DNA from 2 places in the Streptomyces sp. NPDC048211 genome. Region 1 is predicted to be linked to the other one. Evidence: riboswitches for the same ligand, from Rfam matches in the RefSeq annotation. Region 1 holds a riboswitch; the other holds the start of a gene.
The links. A riboswitch is a leader RNA that binds a small molecule or an ion and turns the genes downstream of it on or off. The one in region 1 is predicted to bind ZMP and ZTP.
Positions count from the first base shown of each region.

Region 1 (14,943 bases):
GACGCGAGGGCGGGCAGCAGTCCGCCGAGCAGGGCCGCGGCGACGGTCATGAAGAGGAAGAGCAGGACGTCGTTGGCGAGCCCCGGGCCGTTCTCCATGCCTTTGAGGAGCAGCGAGAGGAGGACCGGGCCGCCCACGCCGACGAGCCAGCCCCAGATGATGCGCGCCCGGCCGAGGCGGGCGCCCCGGGAGATGGGGAGGCCGCGGCCCTTGGCGACTTCGTCGTGGGTGACGATGTGGACGTCGAGGTCGGTGCCGGACTCACGGGCGACGGTGGCGCCGACGCCGGGGCCGTAGATGTACTGCCAGGCCTTGCGGCGGCTGGAGCCGAGGACGATCTGGGTGGCGTTGACGCCCCGGGCGAATTCGAGGAGCGCGGAGGGTATGTCGTCGCCTATGACGTGGTGGAAGGTGCCGCCGAGGTCCTCGACGAGCGTGCGCTGGACGGTCAGCTCCTTGGGCGAGGCCGATGTCAGTCCGTCGCTGCGGGCGATGTAGACGGCGAGGATCTCGCTGCCGGAGCCCTTGGCCGCCATGCGGGAGGCGCGGCGGATGAGGGTACGGCCCTCGGGGCCGCCGGTGAGTCCGACGACGATGCGTTCGCGGGCCTGCCAGGTGGTGCGGATGTTGTGCTCGCCGCGGTACTGCTGGAGGTACTCGTCGACCCGGTCGGCGACCCAGAGCAGGGCCAGCTCGCGCAGGGCGGTGAGATTGCCGGGGCGGAAGTAGTTGGAGAGCGAGGCGTCGATCCGGTCGGGCTTGTAGATGTTGCCGTGGGCCATCCGCCGGCGCAGCGCCTGGGGCGACATGTCGACGAGTTCGAGCTGGTCCGCGCGGCGGACGACTTCGTCGGGCACCGTCTCGCGCTGGCGTACGCCGGTTATGGACTCGACGACGTCGCCGAGGGACTCCAGGTGCTGGATGTTGACCGTGGAGACCACGTCGATGCCGGCCTGGAGCAGTTCTTCGACGTCCTGCCAGCGCTTGGCGTTGCGGGAGCCCGGCACATTGGTGTGCGCGAGTTCGTCCACCAGGGCGACGGCCGGGGCGCGCTCCAGGACGGCGTCGACGTCCATCTCGGTGAAGACGGCGGAGCGGTACTCGATCTCGCGGCGCCGGATCTGTTCGAGGCCGTGCAGCATGACCTCGGTACGGGGCCGGTCGTGGTGCTCCACGAAGCCGACGACGCAGTCGGTGCCCCGCTCCACACGGCGGTGCGCCTCGGAGAGCATCGCGTACGTCTTGCCGACGCCGGGTGCCGCACCGAGGTAGATCCGAAGTTTGCCGCGCGCCATGGCCCCATTGTCTTCCTGAAACCGGATCTTCTCACGGAGACCGGTGGCTGCCGATGCGGCAGCCACTGTCGAAACTACCCCGTGAATTTCCGGCATATCGGGCGGGGGGTGTGGGTGCGTTCCGTATTGACGCAACTCTGATGCCTCCGCCGCCGCAACCCGCCCCGCCCCGGCCGGAGGCGATTCGGCCGGGGCGGGGCGGGGCGCCGTCAGTGGTGGAAGAGCCGCAGGCCGGTGCGTGCCAGGGCGATGCCGTGGGCGCGGCAGGCCTCTTCGACCTCGTCGGACCGGATCGAGCCACCCGGTTCCGCGATGCACGTCACCCCGTGGCGCCGGGCGTGGTCGACGTTGTCGCGGAACGGCAGCGAGCCGTCCGACACGAAGGAGACACCCGTCAGCCGGCCGAGCCATTCGGTGCGCAGCGCCGCGTCCAGCTCGGGCGGCTCGCCGCCGAGGGCGTCCCGGCAGCGGTCGCGCTCGTCGGCGGTCAGGTCCCCCTCGACGAGCCGGATCTGCCAGTTGATCCGCTCCTGCCGGCGGATGCCCGTACGGAAGGCGAGATCACGCACCAGCGGATGCCTGCGGAGCCACCAGGTGTCCGTCTTGGCTCCGGCCAGCCGGGTGCAGTCCACCCGGGACTGCTGACCCGCGCCGATCCCGAGGGCCATGCCGTCCTTGAGGTAGCACACCGCGTTGGACTGGGTCCGGCGCAGCACCACGAGTCCGAGCAGCAGGTCCCGGCGGGAGGCGGCCGGAACCTCGCCGGTCACGACGTCCGCGACCGCCTCCTCGGACACGGGCACGGGGTCGCGCTCCTGGGACAGCCGGAGGCCGAAGACCTCGCGCGACTCGGCGGCCGGGGCGGTGAAGCCCGGGTCGGCCTCCATGACGAGGAAGGTGCCGTTCTTCTTCCGGCTCAGCGCGTCGGCCACGCCCGGCGCATAGCCCGGCGCGACGATCCCGTCGCAGACGACGCGGCCGAGCAGCTCGGCCAGTTCGGCGTCGACCTCGTGCGAGACGGCGGCGAAGTCCCCGTACGAGGACTTGGGGTCACCGTCCCGGGCCCGCAGGTAGGCGCTGGTCAGCGGTCCGACGGTGGCGGGATCGACGCCGTGGAGGCGCGCGACGGCCTCGTCCACCGGACCGGCCAGTGCCGCCCCGGCGGGCGAGACGTGCTTGAACGAGGTCGCGGCCGGCACACCGAGCACGTCCGCCGCCTCCCGGACGAGCTGCCAGGCGTTCAGGGCGTCGAGCCAGTTGATATAGGACGGGACACCGCTCAGCACCTTCAGCGGCGGGCGCCCCGGATGTACGGGAGCGGCTTCGGCGGCGGCCTGCTGGGGGTTCATTCCGTAACGCATGCGCACTGGACACTCCAGGTCGGACGGGCCGACGGAGCGCCCAGGCGGTCGGCGGCTCCTCCGTGGAGGGTCGCTCCCCGGTGGTGATCCACCCTCGCCAGTCACGACGCGGCGATTCTAGGGAACCCGGTGCAAAGCCGCCAACTCCGCTGTCAGTGCTCGATGATGTGCCCGTCGCTGAGCTCCAGCACGCGGTCGGCGAGGCCGAGCAGCTGGGCGTCGTGGGTCGCGACGAGCGCGGTGACGCCCTCGCTGTGGACGACGGCGCGCAGCAGTTCCATCACCGCGAGGCCGGTCTCCGCGTCGAGCTGTCCGGTGGGCTCGTCGGCGATCAGCAGGGCGGGCCGGTTGGCGAGCGCGCGGGCGATCGCGACGCGCTGCTGCTGGCCGCCGGAGAGCTCGCCGGGGCGCTGAGCGGCGTGATCGGCGAGGCCGACCAGGGAGAGGAGCAGCGAGACCCGCTCCTCGCGCTCGCGCGGATCGGCCTTGCGCAGCCGCAGGGGCACGCCGACGTTCTCCGCCGCGGTCAGGATCGGGATCAGGCCGAACGACTGGAAGATGAAGCCGACCCGGTCGCGGCGCAGCTCCAGCAGCCCGTTCTCGCCGAGCGTGGAGAGATCCGTGCCGTCCACCGTGATCCGGCCGCTGTCGGGGGTGTCGAGGCCGCCGACCAGGTTGAGGAGGGTCGTCTTGCCGGAGCCGGAACGCCCCTTGAGGGCGACGAGCTCACCGCGCGGCACCTCGAAGGACACGCCGCGCAGCGCGTGCACGGCGCCGGCCCCGGAGCCGTAGGAGCGGTGCAGGTCCTCGATCCGGACCATCGGCCGCTCGGCGACGGTCGTGCCGCCCTCCCCGCCGGTGCCCGTGGCGGCAGTGCTCTCGGTCATGTCGCTCCCCGTGTGTCGGTCCTGTCGGCCGCCAGTATGTGCATGCGGCACGGGGCCGGGCAATGCCCGGGCCCGGCCGTGGTGGCCGGACCCGGGCATTCGGGGTGTTCAGCGCGTTCCGGCCTCGTGCGCGAGCTGCTTCAGCGCGATGTTGAGCTGGAGGACGTTGACGCGGGGTTCGCCGACGAAGCCGAGGATGCGGCCGTCGGTGTGCTGGTCGACGAGCCGGGCGACCTGCGCGGCGTCGAGGTGGTTGCGTGCCGCGACACGGTTGACCTGGAGGTCGGCGTAGGCCGGGGAGATGTCGGGGTCGAGGCCCGAGCCGGAGGAGGTGACGGCGTCGGCCGGTACCTGGGAGGGGCTGACGGGGTGGCCGGGGACGGAGTTGTCCTTGACCACGGCGGCCTTGGCGGCGGTGACCCAGTCGATGAGTTCCTTGTTGTCGCCGGAGCGGTTGGTCGCGCCGGAGAGGATCAGCGAGTACTGGGTGTTGACGCTGTTGGTGCCGAGGCCGTTGGAGGGGCGGGGCTGGAACCACCTGAGGTCGGGGTCCGGGGTCTCCTGGCCCTTCTTGAGGGGGAGGTCGTAGCGCTGGCCGATGAGTTCGGAGCCGACGACCTTGCCATGGGAGCTGATCTCGGAGCCGTTGGCGTGGCCGGGCATGAGGCCCTGCGCGACGCCGGTGACGGCGAGCGGGTAGATGACGCCGCAGACCAGGGTGAGGACGAGCAGGGCGCGCAGCCCGGCCCCGAACAGGCGGGCGGAGTTTCCGAGGGAGGTGTTCATGGCAGGTCAGCCGATTCCGGGGATGAGGGAGATGATCAGGTCGATGATCTTGATGCCGATGAACGGGGCGACCAGGCCGCCCAGCCCGTAGACGCAGAGGTTCCGCCGGAGCATGGAGTCGGCCCCGCTGGGCCGGTACCGGACGCCCTTCAGCGCGAGCGGGACCAGCGCGACGATGATCAGCGCGTTGAAGATCACGGCGGACAGGATCGCGGACCGCGGCGAGGACAGGTCCATGATGTTGAGCTTGTCCAGGCCCGGGTAGACCACGGCGAACATCGCGGGAATGATCGCGAAGTACTTGGCGACGTCGTTGGCGATGGAGAACGTCGTCAGTGCGCCCCGGGTGATCAGGAGCTGCTTGCCGATCTCGACGATCTCGATGAGCTTGGTCGGGTTGGAGTCCAGGTCCACCATGTTCCCGGCCTCCTTGGCGGCCGAGGTTCCGGTGTTCATGGCCACGCCGACATCGGCCTGGGCCAGCGCCGGGGCGTCGTTCGTGCCGTCGCCGGTCATCGCGACGAGTTTGCCGCCGGCCTGCTCCCGCTTGATGAGGGCCATCTTGTCCTCGGGCGTGGCCTCGGCGAGGAAGTCGTCGACGCCCGCCTCCTCGGCGATGGCCTTCGCGGTCAGCGGGTTGTCGCCGGTGATCATGACCGTGCGGATGCCCATCCTGCGCAGCTCGTCGAACCGCTCGCGCATGCCCTCCTTGACCACGTCCTTCAGGTGGATGACACCCAGGACCCGGGCACCGTCCGCGTCCTCGCGGGCCACCAGCAGCGGGGTGCCGCCGGCCTGCGCGATGCGGTCGGTGAGCGCCTGCGCGTCCGGGGAGACGCTGCCGCCCCGTTCCCTCACCCAGGCGACGACCGATCCGCTCGCGCCCTTGCGGACCTTGCGGCCGTCCACGTCCACACCCGACATCCGGGTCTGGGCGGTGAACGCCACCCACGCGGCGTGGGCGAGCTCGCCCTGGTGACGCTCGCGCAGGCCGTACTTCTCCTTGGCGAGGATCACCACGGACCGGCCCTCGGGCGTCTCGTCGGCCAGCGAGGAGAGCTGGGCGGCGTCGGCCAGTTCGGCCTCCGTCACACCCGGGACGGGGAGGAACGCGGCTGCCTGCCGGTTGCCGAGGGTGATGGTGCCGGTCTTGTCGAGCAGCAGCGTCGAGACATCACCCGCCGCCTCGACGGCGCGCCCGGACATGGCGAGCACATTGCGCTGCACGAGACGGTCCATGCCGGCGATGCCGATCGCCGAGAGCAGCGCGCCGATGGTGGTCGGGATCAGGCAGACCAGCAGCGCGGCCAGCACGATCATGGACTGCTCGCTGCCGGCGTAGACCGCGAAGGGCTGGAGGGTGACGACGGCGAGCAGGAAGACGACGGTGAGGGACGCCAGGAGGATGTTCAGGGCGATCTCGTTGGGCGTCTTCTGCCGGGCCGCGCCCTCGACCAGAGCGATCATCCGGTCGATGAAGGTCTCGCCGGGCTTGGTGGTGATCTTGATGACGATGCGGTCGGAGAGCACCTTCGTACCGCCGGTGACGGCGCTGCGGTCTCCGCCGGACTCCCGGATGACCGGGGCCGATTCGCCGGTGATCGCGGACTCGTCGACGCTGGCGACGCCCTCGACGACATCTCCGTCCCCCGGAATGATGTCGCCGGCCTCGCAGACGACCAGATCGCCGATGCGCAGGTCGGTTCCGGGGATCCGTTCCTCTGCCGCCCCGGTCAGCCTGCGGGCGACGGTGTCGGTCTTGGCCTTGCGCAGGGTGTCGGCCTGGGCCTTGCCGCGGCCCTCGGCGACGGCCTCCGCCAGGTTGGCGAAGATCGTCGTGAGCCACAGCCAGACGGCGATCGCCCAGCCGAACCAGTCCGTCGGGTCCAGAACGGCGAGCACGGTGGTGAGCACCGAACCGATCAGCACCACGAACATCACCGGGGATTTGACCATGGTCCGGGGGTCGAGCTTGCGTATCGCGTCGGGGAAGGAGGCGATCAGCATCCGGGGGTCGAACAGCCCGGCGCCGACGCGCCCTTCGGGAACGGTCCCGGCCTGGGTGTCCTGGTGCGGCGCGCGGGCCGGCGTGACTGTGGACATCGCGTCCTCTTGCTTCGTACGGATGGTCATGACGCCAGCCCCTCGGCCAGCGGCCCCAGAGCGAGGGCCGGGAAGTAGGTCAGACCGGCGATGATCATGATGGTGGCGACCAGCAGCCCGCTGAAGAGCGGCTTGTGCGTGCCGAGGGTGCCGACGGTGGCCGGTACGGGCCGCTGCTCGGCGAGCGAGCCGGCCAGGGCCAGGACGAACACCATGGGCAGGAACCGGCCCAGCAGCATCGCGAGCCCGATCGTGGTGTTGAACCACTGGGTGTCCGCGTTGAGCCCGGCGAACGCCGAGCCGTTGTTATTGGCGCCGGAGGTGTAGGCGTAGAGGATCTCCGAGAAGCCGTGCGCGCCGGAGTTGGTCATCGAGTTGCCCGGCGTGGGCAGGGCCATCGCGACGGCGGTGAAGCAGAGCACCAGGGCCGGCGTGATCAGGATGTAGCAGGCGGCGAGCTTGATCTCGCGGGTGCCGATCTTCTTGCCCAGGTACTCCGGCGTGCGCCCGACCATCAGGCCGGCGATGAACACCGCGATGACGGCCATGATCAGCATCCCGTAGAGACCGGAGCCTGTACCGCCGGGCGCGATCTCGCCGAGTTGCATGCCGAGCATCGTGATGCCGCCGCCGAGGCCGGTGTACGAGGAGTGGAACGAGTTCACCGCACCGGTCGAGGTGAGGGTGGTGGCGACCGCGAAGATGGACGAGCCACCGACACCGAACCGGTTCTCCTTGCCCTCCATCGCCCCGCCCGCGATCTCGAACGCGGGTCCGTGGTGGGCGAATTCGGTCCACATCATCAGCGCGGTGAAGCCGAGCCAGATGACGCCCATCGTCGCGAGGATCGCGTACCCCTGCTTGAGCGAGCCGACCATGCGGCCGAAGGTGCGCGTCAGGGCGAACGGGATGACGAGGATCAGGAAGATCTCGAAGAGGTTGGAGAGCCCGTTGGGGTTCTCGAAGGGGTGGGCCGAGTTGGCGTTGAAGTAGCCGCCGCCGTTGGTGCCCAGTTCCTTGATGACCTCCTGCGAGGCGACCGCGCCGCCGTTCCACTGCTGTGAGCCGCCCGTGAACTGCCCGACCTCGTGGATACCCGAGAAGTTCTGGATCGCTCCGCAGGCGACCAGCACGAGCGCGCCGATCACCGCGATCGGCAGCAGGATCCGTACGGTGCCACGCACCAGGTCGGACCAGAAGTTGCCGAGTTCACCGCTGCGGGTGGCGGAGAAACCGCGGACGAGTGCCACCGCGACGGCGATGCCGACGGATGCCGACACGAAGTTCTGCACCGCGAGGCCGCCGGTCTGCACGACGTGGCCCATGGCCTGCTCGCCGTAGTACGACTGCCAGTTGGTGTTCGCGACGAACGACGCCGCGGTGTTGAACGCCTGATCGGGGTCGATCGAGGCGAAGCCGAGCGAACCGGGCAGCGAGCCCTGGAGCCGCTGCAGCAGGTACAGGAAGAGGACGCTCGCGGCGGAGAAGGCGAGGACGCCGCGCAGATAGGCGGGCCAGCGCATTGCCGTGTTCGGATCGGCGCCGATGGCCTTGTAGATCCACTTCTCCACCCGCAGATGCTTCGGGGAGGAGTAGACGCCGGCCATGTAGTCACCGAGCGGGCGGTACGCCAGACCCAGCGCCACGACGAGCGCGAGTACCTGGAGCACGCCGGCGAGGACGGGGCTCATATCGGGCTCAGAACCTCTCCGGGTACAGAAGGGCGAGGACGAGATAGCCCAGCAGGGCTACGGCGACGACGAGGCCGACCACGTTTTCGGCAGTCACAGCTTCGCCACCCCCTTGGCAATGAGTGCCACCAGCGCGAAGACCGCGATCGTGGTGACGACGAAGGCCAGGTCGGCCATCGGGTGCTCCTGGATGAGGTGCGGATTTCTCGGACCTCCTGAGCAAACCTCCCTCCCGCACCTCCGTGACCTGCGTTGATGGCTTCCATACGGGGACGGGCGCGGCCTTGACGGCGCCTGTACGTGCCCGATACGCGCCCCATACGGGCCGCCGGCGCCCTGCTCCGCCCCCGGACGCACAGAAGCCGGTGGCCCGTACCCCTTCGAGGGGGTACGGGCCACCGGCCGGTGCTTACGGGGTGCGGGTCAGCGCACCTCGGTGATCTCGGGACCGCGCTGCAGGCCGGCCATGCCGCCCGAGAACTTCGAGCCCTCCTGCTCCTCCTGCTGGACGCCCTCGGGGACCATCTGGGCGTCGTTGGGGAGCTTGAGGACGATCGGGTCGCGCGGCGCCATCGGGCCGTCGCCGCGGACGACCACGGTGTCCCGGAAGACCGTCTCCAGGAGGCCGGCGGCCTCCGGCTGCACGGCACCCTGTCCGGAGATCACTCCGCGCAGGAACCAGCGCGGACCGTCGACACCGACGAAGCGCACCATCTGCACGCCGTTCGCCCCGTCGGGAAGCTGTACGGGGACCTGCGCACGCAGTTCCCAGCCCAGCGGGCCCTCGACCTCGTCGATGATGCCGCCCTGCTGGGTGATACCGGAGGCGATCTCCTCGCGGACCTCGCCCCAGATGCCCTCCTTCTTGGGGGCTGCGAAGGCCTGCAGCTGGATCGCGCTGTCGCGCAGCACGACCGTGGCGGCGACGATCGCGTCACCGGCGACCTCTACGCGCAGCTCCATGCCCTCGACACCGGGCACGAAGATGCCGCCCAGGTCGACCCTGCCCTCGCCGGGCTGGGAGACCTCGTCGATGTCCCACGGGCCGTCCGGCCGCGGTGCCGGCGGAAGGTTCGTCCGGCGCGATCCGCTCTCGGCGCCATCCCGCTCGTCGACGACCTGCTCGGCCTCGCGCGCTTCGTCCGCCGTGTCATCGGCGGAACCACTGTTCTTGCGACGTCCGAACACGTCACTTTCCTTCCCGGTCGGATTCGACCGAAGCGTAGCTGTTCCCGCCCTGGGGAACCCCGCCCCGGACGCCATCAACATCAACGGCGGCATGACCGCCGGTGGACCCGAAGCCCCCTTCGGCCCGCGCCGAACCGGGAAGCTCCGACACTTCGTGGAAGCGCACCTTCTCGACCTGCTGCACGACCAGTTGGGCAATCCGGTCGAACCGCTCGAACCGCACGGACTCGCGCGGGTCGAGATTGATGACGATCACCTTGATCTCTCCACGGTACCCGGCATCCACCGTCCCCGGAGCATTCACGAGGGCGACTCCGCAGCGTGCGGCGAGACCGGACCGAGGGTGCACGAACGCCGCGTACCCGTCCGGCAGGGCGATCGAAACCCCGGTCGGCAGTACGGCCCGCTCGCCCGGCGCCAGTTCGGCGGCCTCGGTGGTGACCAGGTCCGCCCCGGCGTCGCCCGGGTGCCCGTAGGCCGGAATCGGCACGTCCGGGTCGACCCGGCGGATCAGGACATCGACGGGATGGCGCATCACGGGTTCACCTCGAAGGCACGGGTCCGCTTGACCTGGTCGGGATCGGCCATCGCCGCCCGGATCTCCGCCGGGCGGCCGTTGTCGATGAAGTGGTCGACCTTGACCTCGATGAACAGGGCCTCGGCCCGGACCGCCACGGGCCCGTCCGGGCCGCCGATCCGGCCGGTCGCCCGGGAGTAGATCTTCCGGCCGTGCACGGCGGTGACCTCGGCGTCCAGGAACAGCACGGTGTCCACCGGCACGGGGCGGACGAAGTCGGTCTCCAGCCGTCCGGTCACCGCGATCACGCGCAGCAGCCAGTTCAGCGAGCCGAGCGTCTCGTCGAGGGCGGTGGCCAGCACGCCGCCGTGAGCGAGGCCCGGAGCGCCCTGGTGGGCGGCCTGCACGGTGAACTCGGCGGTGACGCCGACACCCTCGCCGGCCCGCGCCTGGAGGTGCAGCCCGTGCGGCTGTCCGTCGCCGCATCCGAAACAGTGTTCGTAGTGCGCGCCCAGCAGCTCGCCGGGTGCCGGGGCGTCGGGGTGCCGGACCGGTTTCACCGCGTCGGCCGGGGGCTTCAGAGCCGCAGATGTTCCACTCACAGGCGCAGACCTTACCCGCGCGGGTACCCGCAGGTCGCGCCGTGCCAAGCTTGGGTCCATGCAGCCTTCCACCCCGCCCTTCGACGAACGTCTCACCGCACCCCGTTCGTGGTGGCTGATCGCCGTCCTGGTCGGCATCGCCTGTGCGCTGATGCTCCTGCCACTGGGCACCCTGCCGCTGCTCGCCGGGCTGGCGGGCGGCACCGCCCTGTCGGCGGTGGCGGTCAGCTCGTACGGCTCCGCCCGGATCCGGGTGGTGGCCGGCGCCCTCGTCGCGGGCGACGCGCGGATCCCCGTGTCGGCGCTCGGCGATGCCGAGGTGCTGGGCGCCGAGGAGGCACGCGCCTGGCGCTCGTACAAGGCGGACACCCGGGCGTTCATGCTGCTGCGCAGCTACATCCCCACCGCGGTGCGCGTGGAGGTGACCGACCCGCAGGACCCGACCCCGTACGTCTATCTGTCGACGCGCGAGCCGCAGGCGCTCGCGGCGGCCCTGAAGGCGGCGGCCCCGGCGGCCTGACCCGGGCCCCGGCCGGTTCGCGCGGGCTCTGCAGGTCTCGCGCGGACCGCGCAGGTCTCGTGCGGCCCGCACCGGGCTTCTCAGCCCTCCAGGCCCTTCGGATCCCCGGGCAGGGCGGTGTACGGGCGCTCCGGGCGCTCCAGCGGCGGCAGTTCCGTCAGCCGGTCCCAGGGGACCTGGCGCTTGCGCAGGTCCTTCCTGATCCGCTCGGCGAGTTTTTTGGTGTCGCGCCGGTTCATCATCGCGCCGACGGCGGCGCCGATCATGAACGGGATGAGGTTGGGCAGATCCCGCACGGTGCGCTTCATGATCTGCTGGCGGAGCTCGCGCTTCATCTGGCCGCCGAGCGCCGCGTTGACCGTCGTGGGGTGGGTGACGTCGATGCCGCGCTCCTCCGTCCAGGACGTGAGGTAGGCGTTGGAGCGCCGTCCGATACCGCCCGGCGGGCGCTGTCCGTAGACCTCGTGCAGTTCGGCGACGAGCTTCATCTCGATCGCGGCCACACCGGTGATCTCCGCGGCCAGCTCGGCCAGCATGGCCGGCGGCACGGGCATCATGGCCGCCGCGCCGATTCCGGCGCCAACGGTCGCGGTGGCCCTGCTCGCGCCGGCGATGAGCCGGTCGGCGATCTCCTCGGGCCCCAGGCCCGGGAACTGCCTGCGCAGAGTGGCGAGGTCGCGCACAGGGACGCGGGGAGCGATATCGATGATCAGGTCGGCGATATGACCGATCGCCGCCTTGGCGCTCTCCCCGCCCTTGCGTACGCCCCGTTTCACTGACTTCAGACGGCCTGCCCCGGTCACGGGCTCCGTCCTGTCGACCTGTCCGGCCCTGTCGGCCGCGTCGACTTCCGCAGCCGCCTCGATGGCGGCCACAGCCGCTTCGACTGCTTCGAGCGAGGCCGACCGGCCCCGCTCGTCGTCCTGTTCGCCCGGCGTGGGTGGCAGGGCGGACCGCTCGGCAGGCGCTGCTACGCCCTCTGCCGGGCCTGTACCGCCCTGTTGCGCCTCCGGCCCTTCCTTGCGCCGGGTGCGCCGCTTCCGGAACGGTGTGTCCCCTGCCACGGCCGACCGGACCTCAGTCGCAGTCGCGGCAGATCGGCTGGCCGTTCTTCTCGCGGGCCAGCTGACTGCGGTGGTGCACGAGGAAGCAGCTCATGCACGTGAATTCGTCGGCCTGCTTGGGCAGGACCCTTACGGCCAGCTCTTCGTTGGACAGGTCTGCGCCGGGCAGCTCCAGTCCTTCGGCCGCGTCGAATTCGTCGACGTCGACGGCGGAAGCCGTCTTGTCGCTCCGGCGAGCCTTGAGCTCTTCAAGGCTGTCCTGATCGACGTCGTCGTCGGTCTTGCGTGGGGTGTCGTAATCCGTTGCCATTGTCGCTCTCCCCCTCTGGGTGTCTGCGGTGTCTCAGCGCACGTAACGCGTGAGAGGCCGGACTTGTGCCCGACCCGAGGCGGAGATTTTGCCTCACATCAAGGTCTGTTACTCAATCGACACCCAAAAGGACCGCTCGAGAGTGATCGGCTTGGGTGGCGATGGGGACCGTACACGGTCCCGGCGGCACCGTTTGCCAGCGCCACCCCGTGTACTTCCCGTGATATCGGCCCCCGAAAACCCGACTTTTGCCGGTTTTCCGGAGGGATCCCTGATCACGGAGCGTGGACGGGCGGAAAATCGCTCCTGTGATCGATCACACACGGCCTCTCCGGGAGCGAGTCCCGAAAATTCCGCTCAAAGCGAACAAAAATAATCCGTGCACATTCCGCCGCGCCCAGCTTCTCAGACAGGCAGTGAGACGCGCATCACAAGACCACCGCCCTCGCGGGGCTCGGCGATGATACGGCCGCCGTGAGCGCGCGCCACGGAGCGTGCGATCGACAGGCCGAGACCCACCCCCTTGTCGCTGCCCGTCCGCTCCGTACGCAGCCTTCTGAAGGGCTCGAAGAGGTTGTCGATCTCATAGGCCGGCACCACGGGTCCGGTGTTCGTGACGACCATCAGGGCCTGCCCCGGCAGCAGCTCGGTACGGACCTCGACCCAGCCGTCCGCCGGGACGTTGTAGCGCACCGCGTTCTGTACGAGGTTCAGCGCGATCCGCTCCAGCAGGACACCGTTGCCCTGGACGACGGCCGGGGTCAGCGTGGCGCGCATCTCCACGCCCTTGGCCTCCGCCTCGCCCCGCGCCTGGTCCAGCGCACGGGAGGCCACCTCGGCCAGGTCGACGGGCTTGCGCTCGACGATCTGGTTGTCGCTGCGGGCGAGCAGCAGCAGGCCCTCCACGAGCTGCTCACTGCGTTCGTTGGTGGCCAGCAGTGTCTTGCCCAGCTGCTGGAGCTCCTGGGGCGCCTGCGGATCGGAGAGGTGGACCTCCAGCAGCGTGCGGTTGATCGCCAGGGGGGTGCGCAGCTCGTGCGACGCGTTCCCGACGAACCGCTGCTGCGCGGTGAAGGCCCGCTCCAGCCGGTCCAGCATGTCGTCGAAGGTGTCGGCGAGCTCCTTGAGCTCGTCGTCCGGCCCGTCCAGTTCGATGCGGCGGGACAGATCGGTTCCGGCCACCCTGCGGGCGATGCGGGTGATCCTGCCCAGCGGCGCGAGCACCCGCCCCGCCATGGCGTAGCCGAAGGCGAAGGCGATGACGCTCAGGCCGACGAGAGCCAGCAGCGAGCGGTTCAGGAGCGTGTCGAGCGCCTGCTGGCGCTGGTGGTTGAAGCAGGCAGCCACCGCGGCGTTGAAGCTGTCCGGGGACGCCTTGTCGGGCAGGCTGCAGACCTCGCTGGTCACCTGTCCGTTGACGATCTTGAAGGGCAGTTCATTGCCGTCGTGCAGGGCCTGGGCGGCCAGCATGTAGATGATCGACAGCAGCAGGATGCCGGCGATCAGGAACATGCCGCCGTAGAGCAGCGTGAGCCGTATCCGGATGGTCGGACGCAGCCAGGGGTACGGGGGCTCCTGCTGCTTGGGCTCCCAGGTGGGTTTGGGGGGCGCCGCGGTCGGCGGAACGATGGGCACCGGCGTCAGATCCGGTATCCGGAGCCGGGAACCGTGACGATCACCGGCGGCTCGCCGAGCTTGCGCCGCAGGGTCATGACGGTGACCCGGACGACGTTGGTGAACGGATCGGTGTTCTCGTCCCAGGCCTTCTCCAGGAGCTGCTCGGCCGAGACGACCGCGCCCTCGCTGCGCATCAGGACCTCCAGCACCGCGAACTCCTTCGGAGCCAGCTGCACCTCCTGATCGCCGCGGAAGACCTCGCGGCGGTTGGGGTCGAGCTTGATCCCCGCGCGCTCCAGGACGGGCGGCAGGGCCACGGTCGTCCGGCGGCCGAGGGCCCGGACCCGCGCGGTCAGCTCGCTGAAGGCGAAGGGCTTGGGCAGATAGTCGTCCGCGCCGAGCTCCAGGCCCTCCACGCGGTCGCTGACGTCCCCGGACGCGGTGAGCATGAGCACCCGGGTCGGCATGCCCAGCTCGACGATCCGGCGGCAGACGTCGTCGCCGTGGACCAGGGGGAGGTCCCGGTCGAGGACCACGACGTCGTAGTCGTTGACCTCGATGCGCTCCAGGGCCGCGGCACCGTCGTACACGACATCGACGGCCATGGCCTCACGGCGCAGTCCGGTGGCCACCGCATCGGCGAGCAGCTGCTCGTCCTCCACGACGAGTACGCGCACGGCGCTTCCTTCCTTAGAACTTCACAACAGAACTGCACAACAGAACGTCACAGCCGAGCTTCATACCGTTCGAAGCGGACCGGCGGAGCGTCCGGACAGACACGTGGTCCCACCCGGACCGCACCTCGGCACGGTCTGCGCGGCTCCATCCTGCCCGTAACACGTATAAACCGGCGGTAAGGCGGCGCGGGCCGACCTGCGGCTTCCGGGAATTCGAAGGATTCCCGGGCCAGTTGAGGTTTCTCTGAGGGTTGGGCCGGGGAGGACGAATTCACACCCGCGATCACGTCTTGTATGTGGCGTGCCACAGGCCCCTCCGTCCCCC
Region 1 is NZ_JBIDAD010000014.1:145,403-160,345, reverse strand. It holds gene ACGFZA_RS36590 (ATP-binding protein) at 1-1,295, opposite strand, end outside; gene ACGFZA_RS36585 (phosphoribosylaminoimidazolecarboxamide formyltransferase) at 1,505-2,656, opposite strand; ZMP/ZTP riboswitch at 2,688-2,771, opposite strand; gene ACGFZA_RS36580 (ABC transporter ATP-binding protein) at 2,809-3,543, opposite strand; gene ACGFZA_RS36575 (potassium-transporting ATPase subunit C) at 3,652-4,329, opposite strand; gene kdpB (potassium-transporting ATPase subunit KdpB) at 4,336-6,432, opposite strand; gene kdpA (potassium-transporting ATPase subunit KdpA) at 6,459-8,123, opposite strand; gene kdpF (K(+)-transporting ATPase subunit F) at 8,131-8,220, opposite strand; gene ACGFZA_RS36555 (DUF3710 domain-containing protein) at 8,547-9,311, opposite strand; gene dut (dUTP diphosphatase) at 9,313-9,846, opposite strand; gene ACGFZA_RS36545 (PaaI family thioesterase) at 9,846-10,430, opposite strand; gene ACGFZA_RS36540 (DUF3093 domain-containing protein) at 10,489-10,950, shown strand; gene ACGFZA_RS36535 (hypothetical protein) at 11,031-12,014, opposite strand; gene ACGFZA_RS36530 (DUF4193 domain-containing protein) at 12,028-12,324, opposite strand; gene ACGFZA_RS36525 (sensor histidine kinase) at 12,730-13,959, opposite strand; gene ACGFZA_RS36520 (response regulator transcription factor) at 13,965-14,618, opposite strand.

Region 2 (14,943 bases), on a different contig from region 1:
GCGCCGGCCGTACCCTCCCGTCCCGCACACACCCGATCCCGCGAACGTCTGCCTCCACGGGGGCTTACAGATCCCGCACACCCCCAGGGCCACCCGGCCGACAGACGGTGCGCGTTGCCCCCTCCCCCGGGCACCCTCGAAGCTGTCGGATCAGCTCGACCGTGCGCTGCTGAAGCTCCGGACCCGCAGCAGGGCCGGCGACCGCAGCGCGACAAACCAGGCCACCGGGGGGCGAGCCCTTCGGGCTCAGCTGCCCGGTGCGAACGCCGTACCGCGGGGGAACTCACCGCGCCCTGCCGGCCGAGTTCGTCTCACGCGAAGACCCGGTCAGGGAGGCGGCCCAGGATCTCCTCGATCCGGTCCTGCTATGCCTCCGGTCGGGGTCGGAGGACGCAGTTCAATCCGGTCCCCACCGGCTGGTATCGCCGGGCACCCGCCAGGCGGTCGAAGAGTGGGGCCTCTCGGTCGGAGCCTCGGTCACCGGGCGGTTGCAGCCGACGAGCGTGCACACCGATCACTCATGACGCCATCGGCATGGCACAGCAGAGCGGTCGACAGGTCGAGGCGGTCGGTGAGCCGGGACAGGTCCCGGCCGGTGAAGTGCTCGATGCGCCGGACCCGGTAGTGGACGGTGTTGACGTGAAGGTGCAGGGCTTCCGCCGTGCGCGCCCATGATCCGTCGCAGGCCAGGAATGTCCTCAGGGTCTCCAGGAGCGGGGCGGCGGACGCGCTCCCGATGTCGAGCAGGGGCCCGAGGACGGTGCGGCTGTATACGGTGCGGACCTCGGCCGGAACGCCGCTCAGCAGGGTACCGAGGCTGGTGAGGGCCGAGGCGTCGGTCAGGAGCGAGGTGTCCGGAGCGGTGCTGCGGGCCGAGGCCAGAGCGTAGCGGGACTCGGCCAGGGCTCCGGCCAGGCCGTCGGGACCGGCAGCCGGTGATCCGATGCCGCCGTGCAACGGCACCAGCGGGTCGCCGGCGGCAACGCGCGACCAGATCTCGGCGAGTCGCACGGCCACGGCCGCCTCCGGCACCACCGCGAAGGCGGTACCGTCCGGGAGGCGCCCGACGGCAGCGGGCCCGGGCCCGGAGCAGGCGAGCGCCTCGTCGAGTGCCGCCGCCGCCCGCCCCGGCCGACGCTCACCCGTGGCGGCGGTGATGACGCGATAGGGGCCGTGGGCCGGCAGCCCAGCGGCCCGCAGCCTGTCCTCGACACCGGTCGCGTCGCCGTCGGCTCCGGCAAGAAGCGCGCCGAGGTCCTCAGCTGCCTGGTGTTCAGCGGCCCGGTGCCGGGCCTGTCTCTTCTGGCAGTGGCTCAGGACCGCGGCCACCTCGTGCAACAAGCGGGGCGGAGCGGCGTCGGGCAGATACAGATGCCAGCGTTCGTACGGGGAGGCGGTGTCGGAGTCGACGGGGACCGTGACGCCGGTGCCATCGGCCAGGAGTCTCACGGCCTCGTGGGCGGCGAGTGCGTCCGCGCCCTTCGTGGCCGAGACAGTGCGGCCGGCCGGGGTGAGGACGTAGGCGACGGCCGCGTCCGCCAGGTGGGCGAAGGCTGTGGTGAGGATCGCGTCCGGACCGGCGTTCTGGGCAACGAGGCGGCTCAGCCGGTCGCGGATGTGCTCCGGCAGTGCGTGCCGACGGCTCAGCTCACCCCACTGCTGCAGGTAGACCCGTTCGGTGACGGCCCGGAACATCACATGCGCGGGTACGGCGGCCACGGGTATGCCATGCCGCGCGCACGCCTGGATCACGTCGTCGGGGACCGAGCCGCGTGTCTCTTCCCCTGCCAGCAGCACTGCGGCGCCCGCCTGCTTGAGCGCGGAGACGAATCGCTCCGCCCGCCCCTGGCCCTTCACCGGTGTCCACCACACCAGTCCGGTGAGCACCACCTCGCCGGGCCGCACGAAGCGGGCGGGTTGCTCCAGGTCGGTGACGGTCACGCCGCTGATCTCGTTGCGCAGGAGGGCGTCATCGGCCCAGAGCGGGCGCAGTCCGAGGGACTCGTCGTTGAGGAGGTGTTCGACGTGCATGTGTGCTCTGGCTCTCTGTGCGGTTGCCGGGCACGGGGGCGCGTGCCCGGCATCTCGCATTCACCAGGTGGATACGAGTTATCGCATCGTAAGTGCAAGGCTAATCGGGCGCTATGCCTCTTGGATGATCGTCCATGAAACGGGCTGGGAAAGCGTGTGTTTCCGTGTGGTGAACCAGTCGTTTTCGCCCGGCCGGCTTGCTTGACTGACGCTCATGGACCTGAACACGGTGGCTGAGATCCGGGACGCCCGGCAACCTGCGCCCTGGCGGCCGGGCGACGCCTGGCTCGGCGGCGGCACCTATCTGTTCTCCGAACCGCAGCCGCACCTGCGCCGCCTGATCGACCTGAGCCGGACGGACTGGACACCGGTGGAACTCCGCCCGGACGGCTCCCTGGAGATCGCCGCCACCTGCACCATCGCCCGGCTCTCCCGCTTCGCGAAGGATCTCGACGCCGACGCGGCGCCGCTCGTCGAGCAGTGCTGCCGGGCCTTCCTGGCCTCCTTCAAGATCTGGAACATGGCCACCGTCGGCGGGAACCTCTGCAACGCACTCCCGGCGGGCCCGATGATCTCTCTGACGGCCTCACTGGACGGGGAATGCCTGTTGCTCGCCCAGGACGGTGTGCGGCGCCAGGTACGCGTCGCCGACTTCGTGACCGGCGCAGGGCTCAAAGACCTCGCCGAGGGCGAGTTGCTGCGGTCCGTCACCGTGCCGGCCCGCGCGCTGGACTGCCGTACGGCGTTCCGGCAGGCATCCCTGTACGGGCTGGGGCGCTCCGGAGTGCTGGTCATCGGCACGCTGGACCCTGTCGACGGTTCGCTGGCGGTCACCATCACCGCGGCCACCGTGCGGCCGATGCGGCTCTGGTTCCCGTTGCCCCCGACAGCCAAGTCACTACGGGCGGCGATCGGGTCCGCCGTCGCCGCTGACGAGTGGTTCGACGACCTCCACGGGCTACCGGAGTGGCGGCGTCACATGGCATACCGGTACGCGGAGGAGATCCGCCAGGAACTCGCGGAGGTGCCGGCATGAGGATCGAAGTCAACGGCCGCTGCCACGAGGAGGACCCGCAACCGGGCCAGTGCCTCCGCACCTACCTGCGCGAACGCGGCTGGTTCGGCGTGAAGAAGGGCTGCGACGCCGGAGACTGCGGCGCATGCACCGTCCACGTCGACGGCGAGCCCGTGCACAGCTGCCTCTACCCTGCCTTCCGCGCCGACGGCCGCACGGTCACCACCGTCGAGGGCCTGGCCGCACCAGATGGCGAACTCCACCCCGTACAGCGGAAGTTCCTGGACGCTCAGGGCTTCCAGTGCGGCTTCTGCACCGCCGGCTTCCTCATGACGACGGCGGCGCTCGACGAGGAGCAGCTCGCCGACCTCCCCCGGGCGTTCAAGGGAAACCTGTGTCGCTGCACCGGCTACCGGGCCATCGAGGACGCGGTGCGCGGCGTCTGCCACGTCGAGGCTCCGGAGGCCGGTGAGAGCGTCGGGCGCAACCTGCCCGCCCCCGCCGGCCCCCAGGTCGTCACCGGTACGGCCCGTTACACCTTCGACCTCGACGTCCCGGGCCTGTTGCACATGAAACTGCTGCGCTCCCTACACGCCCACGCCCGCATCACAGCCATCGACACCACCGCCGCCCTGCGCGTCCCCGGCGTCCACGCCGTGTTCACCCACTACGACGCCCCCGAACGGCACTTCTCCACCGCCCGCCACGAACACCCCACGGAGGACCCCGACGACACCCGCGTGCTCGACGACACCGTCCGCTACATCGGCCAGCGCGTCGCCGCCGTCGTCGCCGAGAGCGAAGCCGCCGCGGAGGACGCCTGTCGCCGCATCGAGGTGACGTACGACGTCCTGCCCGCCGTCCTCGATCCGGAGGATGCGATGCAGCCGGGCGCACCCGTCGTCCACGACAAGGACGCGACGACCGCCCGGATCTCCCGCCCGCTCGCCAATGTCGTCGGCGAGGCCCACGGCGAGATCGGCGACGTCGAGGCGGGCTTCGCCGACGCCGACGCCGTGTACGAGGAGACCTTCCACACCCAGCGCGTCCAGCACGCCAGTCTGGAGACGCACGGCGCGGTGGCCTGGCTCGACGAGGACGGGCGACTGGTCGTACGGTCCAGCACGCAGACCCCGTTCCTCACCCGCCGGGCCCTGTGCGCCCTTTACGACCTGCCCGAAGACAAGGTCAGGGTCGAGGCGGGCCGGGTCGGCGGAGGCTTCGGCGGCAAGCAGGAGATGCTCGTCGAGGACATCGTCGCACTGGCCACTCTGCGCCTCCGCCGGCCGGTGAAACTGGAGTACACCCGTGCCGAGCAGTTCTACGGTGCCACCACCCGCCACCCCTTCACCATCCGCGTGAAGCTCGGCGCTCGCCGCGACGGCACCCTCACCGCGCTGCAACTGCGTGTCGTCTCCAACACGGGCGCCTACGGCAATCACGGCCCGGCGGTGATGTTCCACAGTGTCGGCGAGTCGACGGCCGTGTACCGCGCCCCGCACAAGAAGGTCGACGCGTTCTCCGTCTACACGCACACCGTCCCGGCCGGCGCCTTCCGCGGCTACGGGCTCGGTCAGGTGATGTTCGCCGTAGAGTCCGCCCTCGACGAGCTCGCCCGCCGACTCGGTCTGAATCCACTGGAGTTCAAGGAACGGAACATCATCGGACCGGGCGAGCCCATGCTCTCCCCGGGCGGCGAGGAGGAGGACCTGCACATCGCAAGTTACGGCCTCGACCAGTGTCTGGGCATCGTCCGCCGCGCCCGGTCGGAACAGGTCACCGAGCCCGTACCCCACGGCTGGCTGGTGGGCGAGGGGGCCGCGCTGGCGATGATCGCGACCGGACCGCCCGGCGGCCACTTCGCCGACGCCCGCGCGGTCCTGCTGCCGGACGGCGCCTTCGATCTCGCCGTGGGCACCGCCGAGTTCGGCAACGGCACGACAACCGTGCACCGGCAGATCGCGGCGGGCGAACTGTCGACCACCGTCGAGCGGATCACCGTCCGCCAGTCCGACACGGACGTCGTGCGCCACGACACGGGGGCCTTCGCCTCGACCGGCGTGGTGGTCGCGGGCAAGGCAACCCTGCGCGCCACCCGCGCCCTGGCCGACCTGCTCCTCGACTTCGCCGCCGCCCACCTGCATGTCCCACGCGCCGACTGCCGGCTGGCGGAAGAGGCGGTGCTCCACCCGGGCGGACGCCTCCTTCTGAAGGAGTTGTACGCGGCCGGCCGGGCGGTCGGGGTCGAGTTCGCCGCCGACGGCCACTTCGGCGGCACCCCACGCTCGGTCGCCTTCAACGCCCAGTGGTTCCGGGTCGCCGTCGACCCCGGCACCGGCGAAGTCCGTATCCTGCGCAGCGTGCACGCGGCTGACGCGGGCAAGGTCATGAACCCCATGCAGTGCCGGGGGCAGGTCGAGGGCGGGGTCGCCCAGGCACTCGGCGCCACCCTCTTCGAGAGTGTGCGCGTCGATGCCCGCGGCGCAGTGGAAACCGCCGCCTTCCGCCGCTACCGGCTCCCCCAGTACGCCGACGTCCCCCGCACCGAGGTCCACTTCATGGAGACCGCGGACGCCATCGGGCCGCTGGGCGCCAAGTCCATGAGCGAGAGCCCGTTCAACCCGGTCGCCCCCGCCTTCGCCAACGCCCTGCGGGACGCCACCGGCATCCGCTTCACCCGACTCCCCCTGACCCGCGACCGCATCTGGCTCGCTCTCCACCAGTCCGGTCGGCCGGATCACCCCAGGGCGAGCGGCTCCTCATAGCCGCTTCAGTGCTCTCAGAAGCCGAGTTGGTTCGCTGCGGCTTCCACGGTCTGCGCGAGCAGGACGGCGATGGTCATGGGTCCGACGCCGCCGGGCACGGGAGTGATCAGACGGGCGCGGGTGCGGGCGGTCTCGAACCCCACGTCTCCGACGTTGCCCGGGTTGTATCCGGCGTCGATCACCACCGCTCCGGGCTTGATGTCCTCGCCCCGGATCAGCCGGGGCCTCCCCACGGCCGCTACCACGACGTCCGCTTCCCGGACGATCTCCGGCAGGTCCGCTGTGCGTGAGTGGCAGTACGTCACCGTTGCATCCCTTGCGAGAAGGAGCATCCCTGCCGGCTTGCCGAGAATCGCACTGCGGCCCACCACGACCGCGTGCTTGCCGACGAGATCGACGTCGTATGCCTCCAACAGCCGCATGATCCCGCCGGGAGTGCAGGACACGAAGCCCGGCAGCGCGAAGCTCATCGCGGCGAAGGAATGCATCGTGACCCCGTCGACATCCTTCTCCGGGGCAATGGCCTCGAATGCCGCTCGCTCGTCGATGTGCGGGCCGCAAGGATGCTGAAGCAGGATCCCGTGGACTTCCGGATCACCGGACAGGCCGGCGAGGGTATCGATCAGTTCGGCGGTCGTGGTGGTGGCCGGCAGTCCGATATGCCGGGACTGGATCCCAGCCTTCGCGCACCGCGCGCGCTTCATGCGGACATACGTGGCCGACGCGGGATCCTCCCCCACCAGCACCGTCGCCAGACAGGGACCGGAACCCGTGCGCCGCGAGATCTCCATCGCCTTGGCCGCAGCCCCTTCGACGATGGATTTGGCGAGACCGGTGCCGTCCATGAGCTGGGCTGTCTGAGTCGCGGGCATCATTGCTCTCCAGGCGTTGCTGACCACTCGCCCAGGCGCACGGCAATGACATCTCGTCAGACCGCTCCCCGGTGGTTCTCCACCTCAGCGCCAGTCACGGCCCACACCGCACTGTAGTGCGTGCACCACTTCACGCACGATGGTCCCGGCCGGCTTCCCGTCCCGCCCCCAGCAACGGGCGGTCATCATGTAGCCGTCAGGCGCGACGCGACCTCCCGCATGCCTGGGGCGTACGGAGTGCCGACCTTTACCTTCCTCCTCACAGGTCTCTACTCAATTCTCGAACTGACACATGGTGTCCATGGCTCCCAGTCCTCCCCCTTTCCGGGCGGGCGTTGGCATACCGGCCGAATCGCTGTGCCTACGCGGAGCCGGATGGGCAGATGTCCTGAGTGCCCACGCCGGTGCGGGAAGTCAGTGACCGTTCTGCGGCGTGAGGGCGCAGACGTGATCCGCAGGCCCCGGGGAGCCCGGAGCCGGGCCGCGGCGCGGCTCGTCGTCGCGCCGTCGGCCCGGTGGCCCGCTCCCCCGCGTCAGTGCCCCGTGGGCCGGGCGGTCAGCAGGTACCGGCCGCCGCGGCGGGTATCGAAGGACACCACGCACTCCTCCGGCCGGTCGACTCCGGCGCCCCCGACGTCCACCGGGTGCGGGGTCCGGACACGCACCGGGTTGCCGAGCAGCGAGCGCACCTCGGCGTGCGTGATCCCGTCCGCCGTCCAGGCGAGGTCGACCTCGAATCCGCCCCTGGCCCGCAGCCCTCGGAAGGAGCCGGAGGGCCAGGACGCGGGAAGCGCCGGCAGCAGGGCGATCTCCTCGGCGTGGCTCTGCAGCAGCATCTCCGTGATGCCGGAGATCCCGCCGAAGTTTCCGTCGATCTGGAACGGCGGGTGCAGGTCGAAGAGATTGGGGGCGGTGCGCGCGGGGGTGAGCAGGTCCGCCAGGTGCTTGTAGGCCCGTGCCGGGTCCAGGAGCCTGGCCCACATGTTGATCTTCCAGGCGAGGGACCATCCCTGACCTGCCGTTCCGCGCAGTTCCAGGCTCTTCACCGCGGCGGCGGCGAGTTCGGGAGTCGTGCGCGGATTGATCTGCGCGCTCGGGAAGACGCCGTAGAGGTGGGACACATGACGGCTGCGGACCAGCGCGGCCTCCTCCCAGTCCTCCAGCCACTCCTGGATCTGGCCGAGGTACCCGACCCTCGTGGGCGCGAGGCGGTCGCGGATCTCACTGACCCGCTCGACGAATCCGGGGTCCCGGCCCAGTTCCCGGGCGGCCTTCCGGTAGGCGTCGAACAGGTCCCGCAGGAGCTGCATGTCGATGGTGGGACCGGCACAGATGCTGACGCTCTCGCCCTCGTCCTGGTGATGGGTGACCTCGGGGGACTGCGAGGGGTTGGTGACGAGCCAGCCGGTCTTCGCGTCCACGACGAGCGTGTTGGCGAAGAACTCGACCGCGCCCTTCATCACCGGGTAGTTGCGGCTCAGCTCGCCCCGGTCGCCCGTGAAGCGGTAGTGGTCCCAGAGCATCAGGCAGAGCCAGGCGCCACCGGTCGGCCACATGCCGTACTGCGCGGCGTCCACGGGCGCGGTCCCCCGCCAGCCGTCCGTGTTGTGGTGCAGCACCCAGCCGGGCGCGTCGTACATGGCTTTGGCGGTACGGGTACCGGACTCGGCCAGTTCGTGGACCATCTGCACGGCCGGGTCCCAGCACTCCGCCAGGTTGGCGGGGCCGGCCGGCCAGTAGTTCATCTCGAAGTTGATGTTGACGGTGTACTTGGACTCCCAGGCCGGGTTGAGGCTGTCGTTCCACAGGCCCTGGAGGTTGGCCGGCTGACCGGGTGTCCGGGAGCAGGAGGCCAGCAGGTAGCGCCCGTACTGGAAGTACAGGGCGGCGAACTGCGGGTCCTTGCCGTCCGAGAAGAGCGGGATGCGCTCGTTGGTGGGCAGAGCGGTGCGCTCCGAGGGGCCCAGATCGATGGCGACCCGGGAGAACAGTCGCCGGTAGTCGCCCACGTGCCGGGAGCGCAGGTGATCGTACGACCGGACGGCCGCCGGGGCGAGGTGGCGGCGGGCCCGGTCCTTGGGGTCGGCTCCGGCGTCCAGGTAGTTGCGGTAACTGGTCGCCATGGAGATCAGCAGGGTCACGCTGTCGGCTCCCTCGACGGTCAGCGCGCCGTCGGCGGTGGACACGCGGCCCCCCTCGGTCCGCGCCCGGGCGAGCGCACGGAAGCGCACGGACCCGGGCAGGCCGTACCAGTCGCCGCTGACCCCGTCGAGTGCGACGGTGTGCGCGTCCACGGTGGCGACGGTCGCCCGCTGCGGAGTGGTGAAGCGCGCGGTGAAACCGATGGCTCCCGGTGTGTCGGCGGTCATCCGTACGACGATGACCTGGTCGGGGCTGCTGGCGAAGACCTCTCGCACATGGCGGACTCCGGCGCGCGTGTAGCCGGTGCGTACGACGGCGGTCTCCAGGTCCAGCTCGCGTTCGTAGTCGGTCACCTCACCCGCGGTGTCGAAGGCGAGTTCGAGGTCGCCGAGCACCTGGTAGGCGACCTGCTCGGAGGGGCTGCCGATGAAGTCGGTGTCGATGAGCCGCTGCGCCTGGTTCCACTTCTCCTCCACCACCAGGCGGCGGATCTCGTCCAGGTGTGTTCCGGCACCGGGACGGACGTAGTCGTGCGGGCCTCCGGCCCACACGCTGTCCTCGTTGAGCTGGAGCCGTTCGGTGTCGGTGCCGCCGAAGACCATGGCGCCGATCCGGCCGTTGCCGACCGGGAGCGCCTCGAGCCATTCCGCCGCCGGGGACCGGTACCACAGGCGCATGGGGTTGGGTCCGTGCACGGAGCCGCCGGCCGCCGGCGCGGCGTCACCGGCCGCACCGGCCGCCTGCGCGCTTCCGGCGCTCAGGGCCATCGACGCCGCGGATGCTCCGGCAACGGCCAGGACGTTGCGCCGGGACAACTCGGACATGGGGTGCCTCCAGATGTGGGGTGCGGTGCGGGCGGGTGACGGGGCGGGGAGCGCGGCCGCCTCCCGCCCCGGGGTGCGGAGGTACGGGCCCGTACGGGCGGGGGCCGTCGCCGGTCCCGGGGGCGGGCCCGTACCTCTGGCGGTGTCCGGTCAGTGACCGGTCACTGGGTGTCGCCCTCGGGCAGCGGGTACGGGAAGTCGGCGGAGACACCGATCTTGTCGTACTCCATCTTCGAGGCGTCGTAGCCGTCTTCCCAGTTGGCGTTCTTCACGTCGTTGCACTGGTAGCTCTGGTAGCTCTGGTCGGTGGTCTTGCCGACCTCGATGTCCTCGAAGCTGAAGCCGCAGCCGCCGGCGTCCATGTGGACACCGCGGGTTCCGCTGTCCGGCATGGAACCGTCCGGAATCACATCGCCGATGACCATCTGGCGGACGTGGTTGTCGATCGTGTGCGGTTCGACGTTGCTGACGCCGTAGGTGTAGAAGGCGCCCATGTCACCGCTGTCCAGGCCCGCCTGGTCGATGCGCAGGTACTCGAAGGTGTTGTCGCGGGCGTAGTCGTCCGCAGGCGCGACCTCGGGCCGCGCTTCGAGGCTGATGCCGTAGCGCGCGCTGTGCTTGATGTGGCTGTGGCTGATCGTGTTGTGACCGGTGTTCATGAGCTCGATGCCGGAGGCGTCGCCGGGCACCAGTTCGCCGTAGTGGGTGATGTAGTTGTTGGTCAGCAGGTGACCGTTGGAGGTGTTGCCCTCGCCGGGGTACGGGCCCTCCACCTTGATGCCGTCGCCGCCGATGTTCTCCAGCAGGCTGTCCCTGACCGTCAGTCCGTCGTTGGCGAAGAGGGCGTACACCGCGTGGAAACCGGTGTCGGAGATGTGCAGCCGGGACAGGGTGATGTCCTTGCTGTTGGTCACGGTGACGGCGCCGAAGCGGTTGCGGGGCATCTCGATCTGCCGGTCGTACTCGGGGTACTTGTGCGGTTCGCCTGAGTCGCCGTCACTGATCCAGCCGTTGCGGTACCAGTCGACGAAGTCGGTGTACTGGAGGGAGAGCCCGTCGAGGGAGATGTTCTGCACGCGCCGGTCCGGGCTGGGCCCGGCCAGGTTGAACAGGGTCTTCACGGTGGGCCGCAGGACGGTCACGTCGTTGATGTCGCCGCGCGGCTTGTAGTACACCTGGCCCTTCTTGAAGTCCATGTAGTACTCGCCCGCCTGGTCCAGGAAGTCCAGCGAGTTCTGCAGGAAGTAGCGGGAGCCGCCGCGGGAGTTCATCAGGGCGTAGCGGGTCCAGTACTTCAGGGTCATCTGGTTCTTCGCCGGGTTCCAGTCCCGGATCGGGACGGTGTCGGTGAACCAGCTCCAGCTGCCGCCCGACCAGACGACGGCCGAGGCCTGGTCGAGATTCCAGCTCGCGTCCCAGTCGCCGGGGCTGGAGTAGAGCCACTGACGGACGGCCTCCTTCTCAGGCTCGGAGAGCACGGAGGTCATGTAGGGGGCCCACTCGTCGTCGGACTTGCGGTTGGGGTAGCGGGCCGTGGTGGCGCGCTTGCCGTCCTCGAAGAGGGTGTAGAAGGGCTTGTCCGTGCCGACGTCCGCACGGTAGATGCCGTCCTTGTACTCCTCCCAGCCGGTGACCGGGGCAGCCCCCATCACGCGGGCCTTGCCCGCGCCGTCGTAGGAGCGGTAGACGACCCGGTGCCCGTCGGCACCCGAGTCCCGGTCGTCGAAGTCGATCGTCGTGGAGACCGGGTAGTCGCCCGCGCGCAGATTGACGTTGATGTCGCAACGCATACGCCCGGGACGGTTGAGGCCCTTGTCGCGGATGTGGTCGCGGGCGCCTTCGATGGTCTTGAAGGGGCTGGCTTCGGTGCCTTTGGCCCGGTCGCTCCCGTCGGGCGCGACGAAGAGAGCGGTGGCCTTGCAGCCGGTCGCCCGCGCCTGCGCATCCGGCACGTTCAGTGTCGCTCCGCTGACCAGCAGGGCGCCGGCCGCCAGCAGCAGGGGAAGTCTTGACCTTTGTCGTACGAGGGTGGTGAGGGGCATGAGGTCTCCTTGCCACGTGCGTTATGTGGCTCTGTCGTTCGGCCGTGGACGTGCGACCGCCGGGCGGGGGCACGGGTCGTGCCGCACCGGGGCGTGCTCCTGCACGCGATGACGACGTCCGAGCACGTCATCGCGGCTTCACGTTCGGTCTGTCATCGCCCGCCGGTCACCGGGGAGCAGGTTCGCTCCGCCCGGGTCGTATGGGCGCAGGAAGGATTCGGCCCGGGCAGGCGCGGGCACAGGGGTGCCGTCGCGCGGGCCGTCATGGCCGGGGGCGGTTGTCCCCGGGTGGTTCCCGGTGTCCCGTGCGGGGCCGGGGACGGTGTTCAGGTGCGGACGGGCGACACGGCGCCGGTTCTTCCGGGCCCCGCGCCTCCGGTCCTCCGTTCACGCAGCGTTTCCTCCTCGGGGTGCTTCGCGGAGCGCGATCTCGTGGGTCACTGGCTGAGCACGATAAGTAAGATGTTCGCGCCCGGTCGCCGTCAATACGCCGGAGCGAACCATAAGTTGATGCGTGCGGGACGTCTTTCCCGTGGCCCTCCGAGTCATAAGTTCACCCAACCGTGGAGTGGCAAAGCCATGACATTTTCCGATCCGCAGGCGTTTCCCCAGCTCAGCGAGGAGGACCGGGCTGCTCTGTCCGACTACTCGCGCCGGCTGCCCGGGGCCGTGCGTCTGCGCAGCAGCATCGTCCTGGCCCTGGCCGAGGGGCTGACCAACGCCGAGGTGGCTCAGCGGTTCCAGGTCAGTCCCGCCACTGTGGCCAAGTGGCGGGACCGCTACGTGCGGCGGGGCATGGCCGGACTGAGGGACGCTCCCCGCTCGGGCCGACCGCGCAGCGTCACGAGGCGGGAGGCGGAGGCGCGTATCGCGGACGTGCTCGCACAGGCCGGCGACGGCACTCCGGTGCCGTCCACCCGCACCCTGTCGGACACCCTCGGCCTGTCGCAGTCCACCGTGGCGCGCATCCGACGCGAGCAGGCCGCCCAACTGCCCGACGGGGCGCAGCCGCCGAGGAGTGGGCGCCGGCGAGGAGGCGGCCGAAGCGCGGCGGGAGCGGCGCCGGAGCCGTCACGCCTCCCGCAGCGGCCACCCTCGGACCAGGTGTACGCGCTGCTGCGGGACTGGATCGTCAGCGGTGAAATCGCGCCGGGGCAGCCCCTCGTGGAGGCGGATATCGCCCGCCGGGTGGGCACGGGCCAGGCGCCGCCGCGCGAGGCGATCAAGCGTCTGGCGCACGAGGGCCTGGTGACCTCCCAGCCGCACCGGGGCACGCGTGTGGCCCGGATCTCCGAGCAACAGGCCCAGGACGTGAGGGACATCCGGGTCATGTTCGAGGAGTACGTGGCCAGGCGCACGGCCGGCCGCCTCGGCGCCGAGCACTCACGGCTGCTGACGGACGATGTGGCACGACTGCGCCTCGCCGTGGACAAGGGCGACATCGCGGCGTTCCGCGGCGCCGACATGTCGTTCCACCGGCATGTGTGCGCGGCCGCCGGCAATGAGGCGTTGATCCGGCTGTGGCGCGTGATCGAGTCCAGTCTCTGGGATCTCCACGTGCTGGGCGACCCCCGCTACGACGGCGGCTGGGGCGCGCTGGCCGAGCACCACGCCGAGCTCCTGGAGGTCCTGCGCCACGGGGATCCCGAGACCGCAGGTCCGATGTTCGCCGCCCACGCCGCAGGCGAGGTGGACGGCTACCTCGCCGACTCGACAGCCCGTCGGCGCGGGGCGGAACGCTGACCCGACGGCGCCGGATCCGGGCTCAGCAGGTGCTCCGACATGGCGTTCTTCCGTCCACGAACCCTGCTGCACAGGTGAGTTCGGTGTTTCCGCAAAGCTTCCAGGTCGTCACTTGTATGATACGTTACGACTGTTGAAGGGGTGGCGCGGGGCCTCCCCCTCGACGGCGCGACGCCATGGCCCGCGCCCAGAGAAAACGCCCCCGAACCATCAGCAGACGGCGCGGTCGTCGAGCGCGAGCCGCGTGCCCCGGCACCATCCCCCGCGGCCCGCGCCCGGCCTTCCCGGACCACAGGTCACCGGTCCACGGACGCACCAGCCACCCCGGAGGCCTCCCGCGCCTCCGTCCGGGGGCTGCTAACGAGCACTCAGAGGGGGAGCAGATGAAGATCACCGGATACCGGTCCCTGCGGACCGTGCACCACTGGGGCCGCCCCGTCGGGGACGCGAACGGCTTCGTCGCAAGCGGGGTCACCGAGGTCCCGGTCGTCCTGGTCGAAACCGATGACGGTCTCACCGGCGTGGGCCTGGGGGCCCACGCCGAGGCACATCGGATCTTCCCCGCCATCGAGGGGCAGGACCCCCGGGCCGTCACCGCCCTCTACGACCGGATGCTGGCCCACACGTTCAAGTCCGGCCACGGTGGCGCCGTGTTCGGCACCATCGGCGCCTTCGACATGGCGCTGTGGGACCTCAAGGCCAAGATGGCCGGCGAACCACTGTGGCGCACACTCGGCGCCGCCGACCGCTTCGTTCCCGGATACGCCTCCGGCCTGGACATCGCCCTGGACGACGAACAACTCGTCGCGCTCTACACCGGCTGGGCCGAACGCGGCTTCACCGGAGCCAAGATCAAGGGCGGACTCGACACCGACCGCGACATCGCGCGGCTCAACGCGGTGGCGGACGTGCTGCGGGCCACCACCCGCTCCCCCGCCCTGATGCTCGATGTCAACGAGACCTGGGGCAGACACCAGGCGGTGCGGCTGCTGGCCCGCATCGAGAGCCACGTCGACCTCACCTGGATCGAGGAACCCGTCCGCCGATGGGACGTGGCAGGAAACCGGGCCGTGGGGTGGGCCGCGCGTACCGCCGTCGCCACCGGCGAGAACCTGACCGGACTGGAGCAGTTCCGGCCTCTTCTGGCCGGGGACGCCGTGCAGGTGGTGCAGACCGGCAGCGTCTGGGGCATCACCCACTTCCTCCGGGTCGCCACCCTCGCCCACGGCCAGGACCTGCCTGTCAGCCCGGTCGGCTACGAGACCAACCCCCTCGCCCACGCCGCCGCCGCGACCCCCAACCACCTGGTCACCGAAGTGCAGGACACCTCGGCCCCGGTGGGACTCACGGTGGACCAGGAGGTCGCCGACGGCGGCATCGTCCTCGGCGACTCCGTGGGGCTCGGCATCACCGTCGACGAGGCGGCGATCGCGCGGCTGGAGGAGACGGCCGGCTGGGCCCAGCCGGCCGGACCCCACGTCCGGCCGCCCGATGCCGGCCTGCGCCTCG
Region 2 is NZ_JBIDAD010000021.1:52,027-66,969, reverse strand. It holds gene ACGFZA_RS39260 (PucR family transcriptional regulator) at 478-2,031, opposite strand; gene ACGFZA_RS39255 (FAD binding domain-containing protein) at 2,246-3,067, shown strand; gene ACGFZA_RS39250 (molybdopterin-dependent oxidoreductase) at 3,064-5,811, shown strand; gene ACGFZA_RS39245 (bifunctional 5,10-methylenetetrahydrofolate dehydrogenase/5,10-methenyltetrahydrofolate cyclohydrolase) at 5,826-6,683, opposite strand; ZMP/ZTP riboswitch at 6,706-6,791, opposite strand; gene ACGFZA_RS39240 (glycoside hydrolase N-terminal domain-containing protein) at 7,217-9,649, opposite strand; gene ACGFZA_RS39235 (right-handed parallel beta-helix repeat-containing protein) at 9,811-11,691, opposite strand; gene ACGFZA_RS39230 (GntR family transcriptional regulator) at 12,271-13,434, shown strand; gene ACGFZA_RS39225 (mandelate racemase/muconate lactonizing enzyme family protein) at 13,818-14,943, shown strand, end outside.
Region 2: another riboswitch for ZMP and ZTP. It lies ahead of ACGFZA_RS39245 (bifunctional 5,10-methylenetetrahydrofolate dehydrogenase/5,10-methenyltetrahydrofolate cyclohydrolase); the one in region 1 lies ahead of ACGFZA_RS36585 (phosphoribosylaminoimidazolecarboxamide formyltransferase).